DNA from 4 places in the Neobacillus sp. 19 genome. Region 4 is predicted to be linked to each of the others. Evidence: a T-box and tRNA genes for the amino acid it is inferred to sense, from the RefSeq annotation. Region 4 holds a T-box; the other regions hold tRNA genes.

Region 1 (4,819 bases), on a different contig from region 4:
CAGCCCATATTCCATTTGTAATCAAAGCCGAGGCCGCCGTAGTGAACGGGTGTTGTCACTTGAGGGAACTCGGTCGAATCCTCACCAATCATTAAAAAATGGGGATCATGTTCATGGACCGCATGATTTAATTTTTTCAAAAAATGAATGCCAAACGGATTCTCTCTCTTTCCCTGGTCGGCATTGGGCCAGTAGATGATATTCGCGACCGCATCCATTCGAAAACCATCAATATGAAAATAGTCAATCCAATATAGCGCGTTTGAAATAAGAAAGCTTTGGACCTCACCTTTTCCTAAATCAAAATTCGCCGTTCCCCATACGACATTTTCTCTGTCATGAACATGGCTATATGAATAAATATGTGTACCATCAAAACGATATAGCCCGTGTGCATCTTTGCAGAAATGACCTGGAACCCAGTCAAGAATGACACCGATCCCTTGCTGATGACACTGGTCCACAAAATATCTAAAGTCATCGGGTGTACCATACCTGGACGTCACTGAGAAATAACCAGTTCCTTGATACCCCCATGAGTCATCGAGCGGATGCTCGACAAGCGGTAATATTTCAATATGGGTGAAACCGTGCTCTATTACATAAGGAATAAGCTTTGCTGCCATGTCCTTATAGGTTATGTAGTCACCATTGGCATTCTTTCTCCAAGAACCTAGATGAACCTCATAAATGACAGCTGGCTCTGATAAAAAATTCTTTTTTTCCCTTCGGTTCATCCAATGAGTGTCTTGCCACGTATATTGGTTAAACGAGTAAACAATAGAAGCAGTATCGGGTCTTACTTCCGAATAAAATGCAAAGGGATCTGCCTTTAAATGCCTTTCTCCTGTTTGTGAAATAATTTCATACTTGTATATCTTTCCTTCTAGGTCTTGATTGACAACAATAATCCATACTCCTTCATCATTAACCTTCTGAAGTTCATATCCATTACCATTCCAGTTATTAAAATTGCCCAGGAGCCTCACTTGAGAGGCGTTAGGGGCCCATACACAAAATCGAGTATATACTTGATTGGAATTCTTTAAGATATGAGCGCCAAAAAGCTGATGACTTTGAAAGTAGTTGCCTTCATGAAACAAGTGCAACTGATAATCAGTTGGAAAAAACGTGTTCACAGTCATGGCTCTCCTCATCCTCAATGAAAATATGTATTTCAATGACCAATTATAAGCGCAATTGTCTTATTTTCCTCGAAATACTTTTTTATCTTTTCTGACATCTTGTGATGTTTATTGCTACACAGAGACTTTTTATTACATTTTTCGAGTATGTCCGACATATATTTCATCTTTATTCGACATAATCTTATAAAGTTTTTTATTTTTTTTATGAAAAAAATTATTTAAATACTAATAATTTCGTGGTGTGAAAACAGGAGAAAACAGGAAGATGTAAGCGTTATCAATGGTTTTCAAGATTGGTTTAAGTGATTAAATATTATATCGATATAATGAGTTTTAATCTTAGGTGGAGTTTGGGATAAGGGCGCTGCTAGTGGAGGGTGGGGCGATGTTCAGATTATATATTGTTACCATCTGTTTAATCTTTTCACGCACATGGGCATTATATATCTTTTTTATTTCCGTTCTTTCAGTTTTTTAGGGATCACGGGCATAATCATATATGGCCTTACCCTTTACCGACGACTTCTGATGTTTTATCTACGACTTTTAATCTTTTATCAACAACTTTTCAGGTTTTAACTACGACTTTTAATCTTTTATCAACAACTTTTCAGGTTTTATCTACGACGTTCCAACTTTTTTCTACAACTCATTATTAAGCTTTAAAGGATGGCGTAGGCCGTGGTCCTGCCCTTAATTATTTAATAGGCACAAAAAAACTGATAACAAATTGTTATCAGTTTTTTCATATGACCCCTACGGGATTCGAACCCGTGTTACCGCCGTGAAAGGGCGGTGTCTTAACCGCTTGACCAAGGGGCCGTTTAAAATTATGGCGGAGAAGGAGGGATTTGAACCCTCGCGCCGGTTACCCGACCTACACCCTTAGCAGGGGCGCCTCTTCAGCCTCTTGAGTACTTCCCCATAATGGCTCCGCAGGTAGGACTCGAACCTACGACCGATCGGTTAACAGCCGATAGCTCTACCACTGAGCTACTGCGGAATAAAATATGGTGGGCCTAAATGGACTCGAACCATCGACCTCACGCTTATCAGGCGTGCGCTCTAACCAGCTGAGCTATAGGCCCCTAATGGAGCGGGTGATGAGAATCGAACTCACAACATCAGCTTGGAAGGCTGAGGTTTTACCACTAAACTACACCCGCATTGTTAAAGATGATGGGGCGGCTGATGGGAATCGAACCCACGAATGTCGGAACCACAATCCGATGCGTTAACCACTTCGCCACAACCGCCATACATATAAAATTTAAAATAAAATGGTGGCTCAGGACGGAATCGAACCGCCGACACAAGGATTTTCAGTCCTTTGCTCTACCGACTGAGCTACTGAGCCACTTTAGATGGCGGTCTGGACGGGACTCGAACCCGCGACCTCCTGCGTGACAGGCAGGCATTCTAACCAACTGAACTACCAGACCGAATTGCGGGGACAGGATTTGAACCTGCGACCTTCGGGTTATGAGCCCGACGAGCTACCAGACTGCTCCACCCCGCGATAATAAAAACTGTTAAAATAATATGGCGGAGGAAGAGGGATTCGAACCCCCGCGCGATTTAACCCGCCTGTCGGTTTTCAAGACCGATCCCTTCAGCCGGACTTGGGTATTCCTCCATATTATAAAGTGTTACTGGTGGACCTTGTAGGACTCGAACCTACGACCGGACGGTTATGAGCCGTCTGCTCTAACCAGCTGAGCTAAAGGTCCAAGTTGAAAATATTTTTTAAAAATTTGGTAGCGGCGGAGGGGATCGAACCCCCGACCTTACGGGTATGAACCGTACGCTCTAGCCAGCTGAGCTACACCGCCATAATTGAATTTTATACGAAAGTTTGGTGGAGCCTAGCGGGATCGAACCGCTGACCTCCTGCGTGCAAAGCAGGCGCTCTCCCAGCTGAGCTAAGGCCCCAAAAGTATAATAATTGAAATGGTCGGGAAGACAGGATTCGAACCTGCGACCCCTTGGTCCCAAACCAAGTGCTCTACCAAGCTGAGCTACTTCCCGTTAAACTTAATGGCGCGCCCGAAAGGAGTCGAACCCATAACCTTCTGATCCGTAGTCAGACGCTCTATCCAATTGAGCTACGGGCGCATTAATTTAGAATGGTGCCGAGGACCGGAATCGAACCGGTACGGTAGTCACCTACCGCAGGATTTTAAGTCCTGTGCGTCTGCCAGTTCCGCCACCCCGGCACTACATAGAGAGCGGAAGACGGGATTCGAACCCGCGACCCCCACCTTGGCAAGGTGGTGTTCTACCACTGAACTACTTCCGCATATCAAAATTAAATGGTGCGGGTGAAGGGAGTCGAACCCCCACGCCTTGCGGCGCCAGATCCTAAGTCTGGTGCGTCTGCCAATTCCGCCACACCCGCATATTAATTTTAAATGGTGAGCCATGAAGGACTCGAACCTTCGACCCTCTGATTAAAAGTCAGATGCTCTACCAACTGAGCTAATGGCTCGTACAAAGGTGCCGGCGAGAGGACTTGAACCCCCAACCTACTGATTACAAGTCAGTTGCTCTACCAATTGAGCTACCCCGGCAATTGTTAACATAATTATTTATGGTGGAGGATGACGGGATCGAACCGCCGACCCTCTGCTTGTAAGGCAGATGCTCTCCCAGCTGAGCTAATCCTCCATATATAAAGCCTGGCAACGTCCTACTCTCACAGGGGCGCATGCCCCAACTACCATCGGCGCTGAGAAGCTTAACTTCCGTGTTCGGTATGGGAACGGGTGTGACCTTCTCGCCATTAGTTACCAGACTATTTATTTGAGGTTTTCATTCCCTCAAAACTAGATAATGCAGAAGAAGTTTTTTGTAAAAACGAGTTCAACCACTTAAAAATGGTTAAGTCCTCGATCGATTAGTATCAGTCAGCTCCACATGTCGCCATGCTTCCACCTCTGACCTATCAACCTGATCATCTTTCAGGGATCTTACTAGCTTGACGCTATGGGAAATCTCATCTTGAGGGGGGCTTCATGCTTAGATGCTTTCAGCACTTATCCCGTCCGCACATAGCTACCCAGCGATGCCTTTGGCAAGACAACTGGTACACCAGCGGTGCGTCCATCCCGGTCCTCTCGTACTAAGGACAGCTCCTCTCAAATTTCCTGCGCCCACGACGGATAGGGACCGAACTGTCTCACGACGTTCTGAACCCAGCTCGCGTACCGCTTTAATGGGCGAACAGCCCAACCCTTGGGACCGACTACAGCCCCAGGATGCGATGAGCCGACATCGAGGTGCCAAACCTCCCCGTCGATGTGGACTCTTGGGGGAGATAAGCCTGTTATCCCCGGGGTAGCTTTTATCCGTTGAGCGATGGCCCTTCCATGCGGAACCACCGGATCACTAAGCCCGACTTTCGTCCCTGCTCGACTTGTAGGTCTCGCAGTCAAGCTCCCTTGTGCCTTTACACTCTACGAATGATTTCCAACCATTCTGAGGGAACCTTTGGGCGCCTCCGTTACTCTTTAGGAGGCGACCGCCCCAGTCAAACTGCCCACCTGACACTGTCTCCCACCCCGATCAGGGGTGCGGGTTAGAATTTCAATACAGCCAGGGTAGTATCCCACCGACGCCTCCACCGAAGCTAGCGCTCCGGCTTCTCAGGCTCCTACCTATCCTGTACAAGC
Region 2 (4,819 bases), on a different contig from region 4:
AATACCATTTGTGATTAATATACTGCCAGTCATACACGAGCACACCATTCGGTAAAAAATAATACCAGCCATCCTCGATATATTTCCAGCCAACCACCATTTCGCCCTTTTCATTCAGGTAGTATTCATGATCATCGACCAAAATCCACCCAGTCTCCATCACACCGGACTCATCAAAATAATAACGCTTCTGATTGATAGTAAACCAACCGGTTACAGGTTTTCCCGCTTCATTATAATAGTAACGCTCACCGTTAATATCTACCCAGCCCGCGGCTGCTTTTACCGTGAAATCCAGGTTACTAAAATCTCTCGTATTTCCTTCTTTATAATAGAAGCTATTATAAAAAAATTGATAGTTTGCATTGTATCGATCCGTTACCAGAATATGATCCAGCTTCCACGTTCCCGTCGCAAACGAATGATCAATCATAATCGAAGCCACTTGTGGATTAGAGGAATCGCTTAATCGAAACGTCCGTAACTCATTCTGTGGGGTGCGATAAACGGCTTCAATTTTGGTAGAGTCATATGTTCCTAAATGATTTAACCCTGTTGCCGAAATGTTTAATGTTGTACCAAACGAAACCTGATTCTTATCAATGCTCACAGATCCTAATTGTGGCTGATATCCAGCCGGATCGACATAAAAATTTCCTGCTCGTAAATCGATTGCCGCGGCATCACCCGGGAACAATTCAGCATTTTTAAAAGAATAATTGGACCCATTAAGATGAACGGTTATATCGCTAACTTTCCAATTCCCTTTTGCATGAAAGTCCTCTACTTTTAAGCGAGTAACATACTTTTTCGTTGCCTCATCATACTTCAAATAGGCTGCCCTTTCATAGGTCTGTCCATGATCATCCGCTCGTATCGTGAGGGAGACAGTAGAAGCAACCTCCTCCGAATCGATCCCTACATCTAAGCTGATGTTAATGGAATCGCCCACTTTGGCCTCCTTTGGACTAACTTGTAAATCCTTCACCACCACTCCCGCAGCAAGTGCATGGTTACTAGCAACATATGAACCTAGTAAAACAAACAATACAACAAATAAACTCCTAAACAGCCAACCAGAAACACGACTTCTCTCCACTTTTATCCCCCTAAAAATTTCAGATACCTTCATTATATATACATATGGAACAATCTGTCATTAGGAATAATCTATTTCTATCCCTAATCTGATTTGGGGAGTTCAATGGTGAAAAAGCTCTAGTAACTCTCGAATGAGATACAGGATCCACCGGTGCTTATCACCGTTCTATTAGCGGATAACTTGTTTCAATCAGCGCTTTTCACCGTTCTATCAGCGGATAACCTGTTTCAATCAGCGCTTTTCACCGTTCTATCAGCGGATAACCTGTTTCAATCAGCGCTTTTCACCGTTCTATCGGCGGATAACCCGATTCAATCAGCGCTTTTCACCGTTCTATCGGCGGATAACCTGTTTCAATCAGCGCTTTTCACCGTTCTATCAGCGGATAACCTGTTTCAATCAGCGCTTTTCACCGTTACTCCGCTTTAATGGAAACATCAAATATCCCAGTCTTTTTTTGCAAATAAAAAACCTCCAAACATAATGTTTTGGAAGTTGATTTGCTTAACGACTTTATCAAGGAATTTCATTAAAGTTAGAATACCTTTAGTTTTCCCTAATGTCGTTAAACCTTTGATACTATTAAGTTACTTAAAGTAAAAAATACGCGCCTTAGAGGATTCGAACCTCTGACCGTACGCTTAGAAGGCGTATGCTCTATCCAGCTGAGCTAAAGGCGCATTATATGAATGGCGGCAGAATTTGACCCTCGCGCCGGTTACCCGACCTACACCCTTAGCAGGGGTGCCTCTTCAACCTATTTAGTACTTCTCCCTAAAATAAAATGGCTCCGCAGGTAGGATTCGAACCTACGACCGATCGGTTAACAGCCGATTGCTCTACCACTGAGCTACTGCGGAACAATTAGAATATTTAGGATGATGGGCCTAAATGGACTTGAACCATCGACCTCACGCTTATCAGGCGTGCGCTCTAACCAGCTGAGCTATAGGCCCAAAGGTGGAGCGGGTGATGAGAATCGAACTCACAACATCAGCTTGGAAGGCTGAGGTTTTACCACTAAACTACACCCGCATAGAAAAGATTTGGAGGCAGCACCCGGATTTGAACCGGGGATAAAGGTTTTGCAGACCTCTGCCTTACCACTTGGCTATGCTGCCTCATTATTACTAATGGGGCGGCTGATGGGAATCGAACCCACGAATGTCGGAACCACAATCCGATGCGTTAACCACTTCGCCACAACCGCCATGATGGTGGAGGGGGACGGATTCGAACCGCCGAACCCTGAGGGAGCGGATTTACAGTCCGCCGCGTTTAGCCACTTCGCTACCCCTCCAAATAAAAAGATGGCTCAGGACGGAATCGAACCGCCGACACAAGGATTTTCAGTCCTTTGCTCTACCGACTGAGCTACTGAGCCAAAAAAATTATATTTCAACAGTAGATACCTACTGGAATAAAAATGGCGGTCCGGACGGGACTCGAACCCGCGACCTCCTGCGTGACAGGCAGGCATTCTAACCAACTGAACTACCGGACCATATTGCGGGGACAGGATTTGAACCTGCGACCTTCGGGTTATGAGCCCGACGAGCTACCAGACTGCTCCACCCCGCGATAATAATTAATAAAGTTTTGTGATTTAATGGCGGAGGAAGAGGGATTCGAACCCCCGCGCGGTTTAACCCGCCTGTCGGTTTTCAAGACCGATCCCTTCAGCCGGACTTGGGTATTCCTCCATTTTATATAAAATCACAAAATCATTTGGTAGCGGCGGAGGGGATCGAACCCCCGACCTTACGGGTATGAACCGTACGCTCTAGCCAGCTGAGCTACACCGCCGTTTTTAAAAAAATAATAACGCGCCCGAAAGGAGTCGAACCCATAACCTTCTGATCCGTAGTCAGACGCTCTATCCAATTGAGCTACGGGCGCATTTTTTTATGGTGCCGGCTAGAGGACTTGAACCCCCAACCTACTGATTACAAGTCAGTTGCTCTACCAATTGAGCTAAACCGGCATAATTTTGATAAAACATTGGTGTGTACACGCTTGCTTTGTTATCGTCGTCCCGACTTCAGAAAGCTTATTCAAGCAGCAGCTCCGTCGGTACGCTGAAGATTTTTCAAGGAAGCATATTCGGTCGTGCTCTACCAATTGAGCTAAACCGGCATAATTTTGAATAAATATTAATGTGTACACGCTTGTTTTGTAATCGTCGTCCCGACTTCAGAAAGCTTTTTCAAGCAGCAGCTCAGTCGGTACGCTGAAGATTTTTCAAAGAAGCATTTTCGGTCGTGCTCTACCAATTGAGCTAAACCGGCATAATTATTTATGGTGGAGGATGACGGGATCGAACCGCCGACCCTCTGCTTGTAAGGCAGATGCTCTCCCAGCTGAGCTAATCCTCCATATGGTGACCCCTACGGGATTCGAACCCGTGTTACCGCCGTGAAAGGGCGGTGTCTTAACCGCTTGACCAAGGGGCCAACTATAAAATAAGGCAAAATAATAGCCCCAATTAGGGGCTTAGCCTGGCAACGTCCTACTCTCACAGGGGCGCATGCCCCAACTACCATCGGCGCTGAGAAGCTTAACTTCCGTGTTCGGTATGGGAACGGGTGTGACCTTCTCGCCATTGTTACCAGACTATTTATTTGAGGTTTCATTCCCTCAAAACTAGATAATGCAGAAGAAGTTTTTTGTAAAAATGAGTTCAACCAATTAAAAATGGTTAAGTCCTCGATCGATTAGTATCAGTCAGCTCCACATGTCGCCACGCTTCCACCTCTGACCTATCAACCTGATCATCTTTCAGGGATCTTACTAGCTTGACGCTATGGGAAATCTCATCTTGAGGGGGGCTTCATGCTTAGATGCTTTCAGCACTTATCCCGTCCGCACATAGCTACCCAGCGATGCCTTTGGCAAGACAACTGGTACACCAGCGGTGCGTCCATCCCGGTCCTCTCGTACTAAGGACAGCTCCTCTCAAATTTCCTGCGCCCACGACGGATAGGGACCGAACTGTCTCACGACGTTCTGAACCCAGCTCGCGTACCGCTTTAATGGGCGAACAGCCCAACCCTTGGGACCGACTACAGCCCCAGGATGCGATGAGCCGACATCGAGGTGCCAAACCTCCCCGTCGATGTGGACTCTTGGGGGAGATAAGCCTGTTATCCCCGGGGTAGCTTTTATCCGTTGAGCGATGGCCCTTCCATGCGGAACCACCGGATCACTAAGCCCGACTTTCGTCCCTGCTCGACTTGTAGGTCTCGCAGTCAAGCTCCCTTGTGCCTTTACACTCTACGAATGATTTCCAACCATTCTGAGGGAACCTTTGGGCGCCTCCGTTACTCTTTAGGAGGCGACCGCCCCAGTCAAACTGCCCACCTGACACTGTCTCCCACCCCGATGAGGGGTGCGGGTTAGAATTTCAATACAGCCAGGGTAGTATCCCACCGACGCCTCCACCGAAGCTAGCGCTCCGGCTTCTCAGGCTCCTACCTATCCTGTACAAGCTGTACCAAAATTCAATATCAGGCTACAGTAAAGCTCCACGGGGTCTTTCCGTCCTGTCGCGGGTAACCTGCATCTTCACAGGTACTATAATTTCACCGAGTCTCTCGTTGAGACAGTGCCCAGATCGTTACGCCTTTCGTGCGGGTCGGAACTTACCCGACAAGGAATTTCGCTACCTTAGGACCGTTATAGTTACGGCCGCCGTTTACTGGGGCTTCGATTCAGAGC
Region 3 (4,819 bases), on a different contig from region 4:
AGCCCCCAAGAGGCTCTGCTGAATATCCCTCTCCGCTCACCCTTCCTGCCTTCCTTCCGTTCCTTCATTTTTGATGGATAAGCGAGGGCAATCGAAATAATTGAGCGAGGCTCTTCAAGCAGCAATGAGGGTGTAACTCGTTTCTCGATATCCGGCTCCTCAAATCCTGATTGATAGCCAAGAGCCTGCTGTCTAATTAAACGATTTTTTAATTCATCGAATGGATCTGCTGTAGTGAACCCGATTTTATCAATGCCAATCTCTTTACTGAAGGCAATAAGTTCAGTTTTTAATCTATTTACATCCATTTCAATTCCCTCCTTTCCAAAATACTTCGTCTATTTTAAAGTTGATAAGATTATTAGCTGCACATCTAATTATGATAAACTATTTTTAATGAAATTTGGAGGTGGAATCGTTGGAAATTCAACTTTCAACGGAAATAATCGAGCAAATTCCCGGCTTTAAACTTGGGGTAATTGAATACAGAAATATCACAGTAGGAGATTCACCACAAATGCTTAAGGGCAGACTGCAGCTTTTTCAAGAGTCGATTTATTTTGATTTAGAAAACACTAATGTAACAGACCTTCCGGGCTTACAAGAATGGCGCAACGTATTTAAACAGACTGGTAAAGATCCAAATCGCTACCGTCCCTCTGCAGAAAGCTTATATAGACGGGTACAATCGCAAAATTATCTTTCTTCGGTGCAAAGTGCTATTGATATCAATAATTTTTTTTCACTTCAGTATCAAGTGCCGATTGGAATTTATGACCTTGATCTTATCCAAGGGTCAGTTGAAATACGAATTGGTAAAGCCGGCGAGGAGTACATAGGATTAAACGGGAGGAAAAATTCTTTAGATCGATTACTTTTGGCCGCTGATCAAGAGGGACCTTTTGGCAGCCCGTTTGTCGATTCAGAACGAACACCCGTAAAATATACTACGAAAAATGCTTTACAAATCATTTATTTACGGCCATCAACCGATATCGAAAATGCTGAAAAGCTGACACTTTCATTAATGGACATGTTTTTACAAATTCATGGCGGGGAAGGTACATTTCATATTCTTGAATGCTAGAAGGCATCCTTTTTTAATGTAATGAAAAAACGCAATGCATCGTTCTCCTATGTAACGATACACTGCGTTAGTTAATATGTATGGAGCGGGTGATGGGAATCGAACCCACTACATCAGCTTGGAAGGCTGAGGTTTTACCAGTAAACTACACCCGCATGTTTTGATTAAATATGACAAATTGATGAACTGACTGTTATTATAATACACACAATTCTTCCATACGTCAAGTAGCTTCATCGAAATTTGTCGATTTTTTTCACTTTACTAAACAACGCTTCTTTATGTTTTTTCTTCTGCGAATTGTCCATCATACGAATAAAAAACAAAAAAGGTTTTCTACATGGTATGTGAAAAACCTTTTTATCATCGAATTGATACCGGTGGTCGGGGTCGAACCGACACTCCTCACGGAACACGATTTTGAGTCGTGCGCGTCTGCCAATTCCGCCACACCGGCGTATTAAGATGTTTGAAGCAATGCCGAGAACCGGAATCGAACCGGTACGGTAGTCACCTACCGCAGGATTTTAAGTCCTGTGCGTCTGCCAGTTCCGCCACCCCGGCAAAAATCAATTACTTATTTTAATCCATGAAAGATAAAATTTGGAGGCGGCAACCGGATTCGAACCGGTGGTAAAGGTTTTGCAGACCTCTGCCTTACCACTTGGCTATGCCGCCGTATATTTTGGAGCGGAAGACGGGATTCGAACCCGCGACCCCCACCTTGGCAAGGTGGTGTTCTACCACTGAACTACTTCCGCAGAATGGCTGGGCTAGCTGGATTTGAACCAACGCATGTCGCAGTCAAAGTGCGATGCCTTACCGCTTGGCTATAGCCCAATGATAATAATAAAATATTTTTATGGGGCGACTGATGGGAATCGAACCCACGAATGTCGGAACCACAATCCGATGCGTTAACCACTTCGCCACAATCGCCACAATATGATTGGCAGGGGTAGTAGGAATTGAACCCACACCAAAGGTTTTGGAGACCTTCGTTCTACCTTTAAACTATACCCCTATAAATAAATGGTGGAGGGGGACGGATTCGAACCGCCGAACCCGGAGGGAGCGGATTTACAGTCCGCCGCGTTTAGCCACTTCGCTACCCCTCCACTATAATATGTTATTGTCAGCTTAAGGTGCCGACGAGAGGAATTGAACCCCCAACCTACTGATTACGATTCAGTTGCTCTACCAATTGAGCTACATCGGCAATCAATTAAATGAATAAATGGTGGCTCAGGACGGAATCGAACCGCCGACACAAGGATTTTCAGTCCTTTGCTCTACCGACTGAGCTACTGAGCCACTCTAAATGGCGGTCTGGACGGGACTCGAACCCGCGACCTCCTGCGTGACAGGCAGGCATTCTAACCAACTGAACTACCAGACCAAATTGCGGGGACAGGATTTGAACCTGCGACCTTCGGGTTATGAGCCCGACGAGCTACCGGACTGCTCCACCCCGCGATAATAATAATAATTAGAGCATTATGGTGGAGGATGACGGGATCGAACCGCCGACCCTCTGCTTGTAAGGCAGATGCTCTCCCAGCTGAGCTAATCCTCCAAATGGTGACCCCTACGGGATTCGAACCCGTGTTACCGCCGTGAAAGGGCGGTGTCTTAACCGCTTGACCAAGGGGCCATATTGTTACAATGTTTTTATGGCGGAGAGCAAGGGATTTGAACCCTTGAGACAGGGTTACCCGCCTACACGATTTCCAATCGTGCTCCTTCGGCCACTCGGACAGCTCTCCAACAAAAATGGCTCCGCAGGTAGGACTCGAACCTACGACCGATCGGTTAACAGCCGATAGCTCTACCACTGAGCTACTGCGGAATAATATGATTACAGCCTGGCAACGTCCTACTCTCACAGGGGCGCATGCCCCAACTACCATCGGCGCTGAGAAGCTTAACTTCCGTGTTCGGTATGGGAACGGGTGTGACCTTCTCGCCATTGTTACCAGACTATTTTATCGACACTATTTTATTATAATGTCTTTTTCATATTTTTCAAGAGGAAATTTAATTTTTTTCATTCCCTCAAAACTAGATAATGCAGAAGAAGTTTTTGTAAAAACGAGTTCAACCAATTTGAAATGGTTAAGTCCTCGATCGATTAGTATCAGTCAGCTCCACATGTCGCCATGCTTCCACCTCTGACCTATCAACCTGATCATCTTTCAGGGATCTTACTAGCTTGACGCTATGGGAAATCTCATCTTGAGGGGGGCTTCATGCTTAGATGCTTTCAGCACTTATCCCGTCCGCACATAGCTACCCAGCGATGCCTTTGGCAAGACAACTGGTACACCAGCGGTGCGTCCATCCCGGTCCTCTCGTACTAAGGACAGCTCCTCTCAAATTTCCTGCGCCCACGACGGATAGGGACCGAACTGTCTCACGACGTTCTGAACCCAGCTCGCGTACCGCTTTAATGGGCGAACAGCCCAACCCTTGGGACCGACTACAGCCCCAGGATGCGATGAGCCGACATCGAGGTGCCAAACCTCCCCGTCGATGTGGACTCTTGGGGGAGATAAGCCTGTTATCCCCGGGGTAGCTTTTATCCGTTGAGCGATGGCCCTTCCATGCGGAACCACCGGATCACTAAGCCCGACTTTCGTCCCTGCTCGACTTGTAGGTCTCGCAGTCAAGCTCCCTTGTGCCTTTACACTCTACGAATGATTTCCAACCATTCTGAGGGAACCTTTGGGCGCCTCCGTTACTCTTTAGGAGGCGACCGCCCCAGTCAAACTGCCCACCTGACACTGTCTCCCACCCCGATCAGGGGTGCGGGTTAGAATTTCAATACAGCCAGGGTAGTATCCCACCGACGCCTCCACCGAAGCTAGCGCTCCGGCTTCTCAGGCTCCTACCTATCCTGTACAAGCTGTACCAAAATTCAATATCAGGCTACAGTAAAGCTCCACGGGGTCTTTCCGTCCTGTCGCGGGTAACCTGCATCTTCACAGGTACTATAATTTCACCGAGTCTCTCGTTGAGACAGTGCCCAGATCGTTACGCCTTTCGTGCGGGTCGGAACTCTACCCGACAAGGAATTTCGCTACCTTAGGACCGTTATAGTTACGGCCGCCGTTTACTGGGGCTTCGATTCAGAGCTTCGCTTGCGCTAACCCCTCCTCTTAACCTTCCAGCACCGGGCAGGCGTCAGCCCCTATACTTCGCCTTGCGGCTTCGCAGAGACCTGTGTTTTTGCTAAACAGTCGCCTGGGCCTATTCACTGCGGCTCTTCAGGGCTATGAACCCTAAAGAGCACCCCTTCTCCCGAAGTTACGGGGTCATTTGCCGAGTTCCTTAACGAGAGTTCTCTCGCTCACCTTAGGATTCTCTCCTCGCCTACCTGTGTCGGTTTGCGGTACGGGCACCTTGAATCTCGCTAGAGGCTTTTCTTGGCAGTGTGGAATCAGGAACTTCGGTACTAAATTTCCCTCGCTGTCACAGCTCAGCCTTTACGGTGAACGGATTTTCCTATTCACCAGCCTAACTGCTTAGACGCGCATATCCAACAGCGCGCTTACCCTATCCTCCTGCGTCCCCCCATCACTCAAACGATTCATAGGTGGTACAGGAATATCAACCTGTTGTCCATCGCCTACGCCTTTCGGCCTCGGCTTAGGTCCCGACTAACCCTGAGCGGACGAGCCTTCCTCAGGAAACCTTAGGCATACGGTGGATGAGATTCTCACTCATCTTTCG
Region 4 (4,819 bases):
CAAGAAAAGGCGATGTAACCGGTATTATCGGTTCTAAGCCTCCGCATGTATTGTCTGCTGAAGCACGGAAAAAGCCGGTAGAAATTAAAGACATGTTTATTGATATCGGCGCTTCTAGCCGTGAGGAAGCAGGGGAATGGGGTGTCCGTCCCGGAGATATGGTTGTCCCGTATTTTGAATTTACGGTAATGAACAATGAGAAAATGCTGCTGGCCAAAGCTTGGGATAACCGCATAGGCTGTGCCATTGCCATTGAGGTGTTGAAACAACTAAAAGGTGTGGATCATCCTAACGAGGTTTATGGTGTTGGGGCGGTTCAAGAAGAGGTTGGCTTGCGCGGTGCTAAGACGGCAACCTACAAAATTCAACCGGATATCGGTTTTGCAGTCGATGTTGGAATTGCCGGCGACACACCTGGAATTTCTGAAAAAGAAGCAATGAGTAAGATGGGTAAAGGCCCTCAAATTGTGGTTTACGATGCGTCTATGGTGTCCCATAAAGGCTTGCGTGATTTAGTAACCGATACAGCGGATGAATTGAATATTCCTTATCAATTCGAATCCATTCCTGGCGGGGGAACGGATGCCGGCTCGATTCATTTGACACATAATGGCGTTCCGGCACTAGCTATTACGATCGCTACGCGTTATATCCATTCACATGCGGCTATGCTTCATCGTGATGATTACGAAAATGCGGTTAAATTGATTGTTGAAGTGATCAAACGCTTAGATCGTGAGACCGTTGATAAAATTACTTTTGAATAAAATAGGAAATCCCTGGCAGAAGTTTTTCGCCAGGGATTTTTTTGAATAAAAAGAGCTGCCGATTAATGGTTGGCAGCTTAGGGATTATTACTTTAGCCCGCTTTCAAGCACGGTAAGCATTTCTTTCTTTTCTTCTTCTGATGAGTTTTTCCAAATGATTTCAAATAAGACGCCAAGTCCAGGGAGCATCTTTTCTTCCCCGTTTTGGATTGCATCGACGATTGTATCTTCTAATTGATCTTGGGTGTTGCCGGAAACATTGTGAATAATAGCATTTCTAAGGTTTAAATTCATGTCTAAACACTCCTTTTTAATCCTTTATTTCTCTAATATGTTTTCTATTTTTGGTTTAATTATGTATTATTGTTATGATTATGATTAATTAGATGAGATTTTTTAAAGGAGAACACTGTTTTGAAACGTATTGAATCTGAAAATAATCCTAAAGTAAAACAATGGAAAAAACTATTAACAAAAAAAGAACGTGATAAGTCCGGAACATTTTTAATTGAAGGCTTTCATTTAGTAGAAGAAGCATTAAAACAAGATGAGCAAATTGTAGAAATTATTGTATCGGAAAAAGTGGGGCTGCCTCCCCGGTGGGATCCTGCCGGAACGCCAGTTACCTTTGTCACGGATGAGATTTCGAATTCTTTATCCGAAACAGAAGCGCCGCAGGGAATTTATGCTGTATGCCGTCAGTTGAATCCTGAAGTTCAGGAAGCAAAAACTTATCTGCTCATCGATGCTGTTCAGGATCCTGGAAATCTAGGAACGATGATTCGTACGGCTGATGCAGCGGGGATAGATGCCGTCATTATCGGAAAGGGAAGTGTGGATCCTTTTAACGCAAAGGCCCTTAGATCTGCCCAGGGAAGCCATTTTCACCTTCCCATCATTAGAGGTGACCTGCACGAATGGATGGATAAGCTTCAAGGGGAGAAAGTACCCGTTTATGGAACGGCACTAGAAGGGGCATCTGCCTATACTGAAATTTCAAGTGCGGATTCTTTTGCGCTAGTTGTAGGAAACGAAGGAAATGGCGTGGATCAAGACATCCTTACACGCACCACCGCCAACCTGTATATTCCGATTTACGGCAAAAGTGAGTCACTGAATGTCGCTGTTGCCACCGGGATCCTGCTCTATTATTTGAAAAAATAGGCTTGTACTGGTTTGACCTTTTCAGTGAATTTATTATATAATAGTGAACAATATTGATAATAACAAAAACGATGACGGAGAAAAGTATCTTGTCGATTGATCATATAGGGAGAAAGTGCCGCGACTGAAAGCACTTTTATGATACAAGACTTGAGAAGTTCACCTCCTGAGTTGGCATCGGGACCATTTTTGACTATAAAAATGTAAAGATGCACCGGCTAAAAGCCGTTATCCCAACGAAGCGAACACATATATTCATACATATCGTGTTTACAAGGGTGGTACCGCGAAACACAAACCTCGTCCCTTTCCAGGGATGGGGTTTTTTTGTCTTTCACAGTAGAAATGGTGCCTGACACCCTTTCTACTGTCATTGTACTAGTAATGGTGCCTGACACCCTTTTTACTACCATTGTATTAAAAATAAGGAGGATGTAACGATGCAAGAACGTTTGAAGGAATTGCAGGAAGAGGCTATTCAGAAGATTGAGCTGTCTGCAAGCTTGAAAGAATTGAATGATATTCGCGTTGCGTATTTAGGGAAAAAGGGTCCCATCACAGAAGTGCTGCGCGGGATGGGTAAGTTGTCTGCTGAAGAGCGCCCTGTTATGGGAGCACTTGCCAATGAGGTCCGTGAAGCGATTGCTGTAAAGATAGAGGCAAAACAAAAAGGATTAGAAGAAGCTGCTGTGCTTGAAAAGCTCGCTTCAGAAAGCATTGACGTGACCTTGCCAGGCCGCCCTGTAAAGGCTGGAAACCACCATCCACTTACAAGAATCATTGAAGAAATTGAGGATTTGTTTATTGGCATGGGTTATCAAGTTGCTGAAGGTCCAGAGGTTGAGCAGGATTATTATAACTTCGAAGCTCTTAACTTACCGAAGGGTCATCCTGCCCGCGACATGCAAGACTCGTTCTATATCACAGAAGAAATTTTGATGCGCACGCACACATCACCTGTCCAGGCACGGACAATGGAGAAGCACCAGGGGAAGGGCCCAATTAAAATTATTTGCCCTGGTAAAGTGTACCGTCGTGATAATGACGATGCGACGCATTCTCATCAATTTATGCAAATCGAGGGACTTGTGGTTGGTGAGAATATTCGCATGAGCGATCTGAAAGGAACATTAGAGGTTTTCGCCAAAAAAATGTTTGGTGATGACCGAGAAATCCGCCTAAGACCAAGCTTTTTCCCGTTCACGGAACCATCTGTTGAAATGGATATTTCATGTAAAATTTGCGGCGGCCATGGATGCAGCGTATGTAAACAAACGGGCTGGATCGAAATTCTTGGCGCCGGAATGGTTCATCCAAACGTCCTTGAGATGGCTGGCTATGATTCTAAAAAATACACTGGATTTGCATTTGGAATGGGTCCAGAGCGGATTGCGATGTTGAAATACGGTGTCGATGATATCAGACACTTCTATACAAATGATGTTAGATTTTTAAAACAGTTTTCTAAACACGAATAAAGGAGGATGACGACATGTTCGTTTCATATAAATGGCTCCAGGACTATATCGATTTAACTGGAGTAACAGCAGCTGAATTAGCTGAAAAGATTACTAAAAGCGGGATTGAAGTGGAAGGTGTAGACGTATTAAACGAAGGGATTAAAGGTGTCGTTGTCGGGCATGTATTAGAACGTGACCAGCACCCAAATGCCGATAAATTAAGCCGGTGTCTTGTTGATGTCGGTGAAGGTCAGCCCGTTCAAATCATTTGCGGTGCACCGAATGTGGCACAGGGTCAAAAGGTTGCTGTTGCGAAGGTTGGTGCAGTATTACCTGGTAATTTTAAAATTAAACGGGCAAAGCTTCGCGGTGAAGAATCCAACGGCATGATTTGCTCCCTAACTGAGCTTGGAATGGAAGGGAAAGTTGTTCCGAAAGAATATTCTGAAGGAATCTTTGTTTTTCCAGCAGATGCAGAAGTTGGAGCAGATGCACTTGCCTTATTAGGCAGGGACGATGAAATTTTAGAACTGAGTTTGACTCCAAACAGAGCCGATTGTTTGAGCATGCTGGGCGTTGCGTATGAAGTGGCTGCCATTCTTGGCAGAGAAGTGAAGCTTCCGGAAACAAGCCTTGAACCTGTTGTTGAAAAAGCCGCTGATTATGTAAGAATTGTTGTAGAAGCGAAAGAGGATAACCCTTTATATGTAGCTAAAATGATCAAAAATGTGAAGATTGGACCATCACCGCTTTGGATGCAGTCGCGTCTAATGTCAGCCGGTATCCGACCTCACAATAATGTCGTCGATATTACAAACTATATTTTATTAGAATACGGCCAGCCGCTTCATGCGTTTGATTATGACCGCTTGGGTTCAAAAGAAATTCTTGTCCGCCGCGCTGCTGATGGCGAAAAATTTGTTACTCTTGATGATGTGGAACGAACATTAACGGCAGACCACCTTGTAATTACGAACGGAACAGAGCCGGTAGCCCTTGCCGGTGTAATGGGTGGTGCGAATTCAGAGGTAACTTCTGATACCACAACTGTTTTATTGGAATCTGCCTATTTTAACGGGGGAACCGTCAGAAAAGCTTCAAAAGACCACGGCTTAAGAAGTGAAGCTAGTGCCCGGTTCGAAAAAGGGGTAGACCCTAATCGTGTGCGTCCGGCGGGAGAACGTGCCGCATACTTAATGGCGAAATATGCCGGCGGGGAGGTACTAGAAGGAGCTGCGGAAGCTGATACACTTAAGGTTGAACCGGCGGTTGTTTCCATTACTTTGGAAAAAATTAATCGTGTCCTGGGAACAGATTTAGTTATGCAAGATGTAAAAGATATCTTCGACCGCCTGCAATTTGCAGTCACAATCGAAGAAGATTTGATTACGGTAACGGCTCCAACTCGCCGTGGTGATATTAGAATTG

The links. The T-box of region 4 lies ahead of pheS (phenylalanine--tRNA ligase subunit alpha). A T-box ahead of a tRNA ligase gene usually reads a tRNA of that ligase, here a tRNA-Phe.
Region 1: it has a tRNA-Phe gene. The T-box ahead of pheS (phenylalanine--tRNA ligase subunit alpha) is inferred to sense a tRNA for this amino acid. The anticodon was not compared.
Region 2: it has a tRNA-Phe gene. The T-box ahead of pheS (phenylalanine--tRNA ligase subunit alpha) is inferred to sense a tRNA for this amino acid. The anticodon was not compared.
Region 3: it has a tRNA-Phe gene. The T-box ahead of pheS (phenylalanine--tRNA ligase subunit alpha) is inferred to sense a tRNA for this amino acid. The anticodon was not compared.

Annotation. Positions count from the first base shown of each region.
Region 1 is NZ_JBMPZU010000050.1:110,710-115,528, forward strand. It holds gene glgB (1,4-alpha-glucan branching protein GlgB) at 1-1,145, opposite strand, end outside; tRNA gene ACO1D1_RS15650 (tRNA-Glu) at 1,899-1,970, opposite strand; tRNA gene ACO1D1_RS15655 (tRNA-Ser) at 1,982-2,072, opposite strand; tRNA gene ACO1D1_RS15660 (tRNA-Asn) at 2,077-2,151, opposite strand; tRNA gene ACO1D1_RS15665 (tRNA-Ile) at 2,160-2,236, opposite strand; tRNA gene ACO1D1_RS15670 (tRNA-Gly) at 2,241-2,314, opposite strand; tRNA gene ACO1D1_RS15675 (tRNA-His) at 2,329-2,404, opposite strand; tRNA gene ACO1D1_RS15680 (tRNA-Phe) at 2,430-2,505, opposite strand; tRNA gene ACO1D1_RS15685 (tRNA-Asp) at 2,514-2,590, opposite strand; tRNA gene ACO1D1_RS15690 (tRNA-Met) at 2,594-2,667, opposite strand; tRNA gene ACO1D1_RS15695 (tRNA-Ser) at 2,692-2,784, opposite strand; tRNA gene ACO1D1_RS15700 (tRNA-Ile) at 2,802-2,878, opposite strand; tRNA gene ACO1D1_RS15705 (tRNA-Met) at 2,904-2,980, opposite strand; tRNA gene ACO1D1_RS15710 (tRNA-Ala) at 3,005-3,080, opposite strand; tRNA gene ACO1D1_RS15715 (tRNA-Pro) at 3,100-3,176, opposite strand; tRNA gene ACO1D1_RS15720 (tRNA-Arg) at 3,187-3,263, opposite strand; tRNA gene ACO1D1_RS15725 (tRNA-Leu) at 3,276-3,364, opposite strand; tRNA gene ACO1D1_RS15730 (tRNA-Gly) at 3,376-3,447, opposite strand; tRNA gene ACO1D1_RS15735 (tRNA-Leu) at 3,462-3,546, opposite strand; tRNA gene ACO1D1_RS15740 (tRNA-Lys) at 3,561-3,636, opposite strand; tRNA gene ACO1D1_RS15745 (tRNA-Thr) at 3,646-3,718, opposite strand; tRNA gene ACO1D1_RS15750 (tRNA-Val) at 3,740-3,815, opposite strand; rRNA gene rrf (5S ribosomal RNA) at 3,825-3,942, opposite strand; rRNA gene ACO1D1_RS15760 (23S ribosomal RNA) at 4,025-4,819, opposite strand, start outside.
Region 2 is NZ_JBMPZU010000062.1:40,382-45,200, reverse strand. It holds gene ACO1D1_RS20585 (hypothetical protein) at 1-1,099, opposite strand, end outside; gene ACO1D1_RS20580 (hypothetical protein) at 1,283-1,531, shown strand; tRNA gene ACO1D1_RS20575 (tRNA-Arg) at 1,709-1,782, opposite strand; tRNA gene ACO1D1_RS20570 (tRNA-Asn) at 1,888-1,962, opposite strand; tRNA gene ACO1D1_RS20565 (tRNA-Ile) at 1,985-2,058, opposite strand; tRNA gene ACO1D1_RS20560 (tRNA-Gly) at 2,064-2,137, opposite strand; tRNA gene ACO1D1_RS20555 (tRNA-Cys) at 2,150-2,223, opposite strand; tRNA gene ACO1D1_RS20550 (tRNA-His) at 2,237-2,312, opposite strand; tRNA gene ACO1D1_RS20545 (tRNA-Tyr) at 2,318-2,402, opposite strand; tRNA gene ACO1D1_RS20540 (tRNA-Phe) at 2,414-2,486, opposite strand; tRNA gene ACO1D1_RS20535 (tRNA-Asp) at 2,530-2,606, opposite strand; tRNA gene ACO1D1_RS20530 (tRNA-Met) at 2,610-2,683, opposite strand; tRNA gene ACO1D1_RS20525 (tRNA-Ser) at 2,713-2,805, opposite strand; tRNA gene ACO1D1_RS20520 (tRNA-Met) at 2,832-2,908, opposite strand; tRNA gene ACO1D1_RS20515 (tRNA-Arg) at 2,928-3,001, opposite strand; tRNA gene ACO1D1_RS20510 (tRNA-Thr) at 3,011-3,086, opposite strand; tRNA gene ACO1D1_RS20505 (tRNA-Val) at 3,402-3,477, opposite strand; tRNA gene ACO1D1_RS20500 (tRNA-Glu) at 3,481-3,555, opposite strand; rRNA gene rrf (5S ribosomal RNA) at 3,599-3,715, opposite strand; rRNA gene ACO1D1_RS20490 (23S ribosomal RNA) at 3,797-4,819, opposite strand, start outside.
Region 3 is NZ_JBMPZU010000048.1:1,534-6,352, reverse strand. It holds gene queG (tRNA epoxyqueuosine(34) reductase QueG) at 1-308, opposite strand, end outside; gene ACO1D1_RS14990 (B3/B4 domain-containing protein) at 419-1,087, shown strand; tRNA gene ACO1D1_RS14985 (tRNA-Gly) at 1,169-1,242, opposite strand; tRNA gene ACO1D1_RS14980 (tRNA-Leu) at 1,463-1,544, opposite strand; tRNA gene ACO1D1_RS14975 (tRNA-Leu) at 1,566-1,651, opposite strand; tRNA gene ACO1D1_RS14970 (tRNA-Cys) at 1,692-1,765, opposite strand; tRNA gene ACO1D1_RS14965 (tRNA-Gly) at 1,774-1,848, opposite strand; tRNA gene ACO1D1_RS14960 (tRNA-Gln) at 1,853-1,927, opposite strand; tRNA gene ACO1D1_RS14955 (tRNA-His) at 1,951-2,026, opposite strand; tRNA gene ACO1D1_RS14950 (tRNA-Trp) at 2,038-2,111, opposite strand; tRNA gene ACO1D1_RS14945 (tRNA-Tyr) at 2,121-2,205, opposite strand; tRNA gene ACO1D1_RS14940 (tRNA-Thr) at 2,234-2,306, opposite strand; tRNA gene ACO1D1_RS14935 (tRNA-Phe) at 2,326-2,401, opposite strand; tRNA gene ACO1D1_RS14930 (tRNA-Asp) at 2,410-2,486, opposite strand; tRNA gene ACO1D1_RS14925 (tRNA-Met) at 2,490-2,563, opposite strand; tRNA gene ACO1D1_RS14920 (tRNA-Val) at 2,588-2,663, opposite strand; tRNA gene ACO1D1_RS14915 (tRNA-Glu) at 2,667-2,741, opposite strand; tRNA gene ACO1D1_RS14910 (tRNA-Ser) at 2,762-2,853, opposite strand; tRNA gene ACO1D1_RS14905 (tRNA-Asn) at 2,862-2,936, opposite strand; rRNA gene rrf (5S ribosomal RNA) at 2,951-3,067, opposite strand; rRNA gene ACO1D1_RS14895 (23S ribosomal RNA) at 3,199-4,819, opposite strand, start outside.
Region 4 is NZ_JBMPZU010000058.1:255,277-260,095, reverse strand. It holds gene ACO1D1_RS19025 (M42 family metallopeptidase) at 1-767, shown strand, start outside; gene sspI (small acid-soluble spore protein SspI) at 855-1,061, opposite strand; gene ACO1D1_RS19015 (TrmH family RNA methyltransferase) at 1,182-1,931, shown strand; T-box leader at 1,994-2,242, shown strand; gene pheS (phenylalanine--tRNA ligase subunit alpha) at 2,372-3,409, shown strand; gene pheT (phenylalanine--tRNA ligase subunit beta) at 3,424-4,819, shown strand, end outside.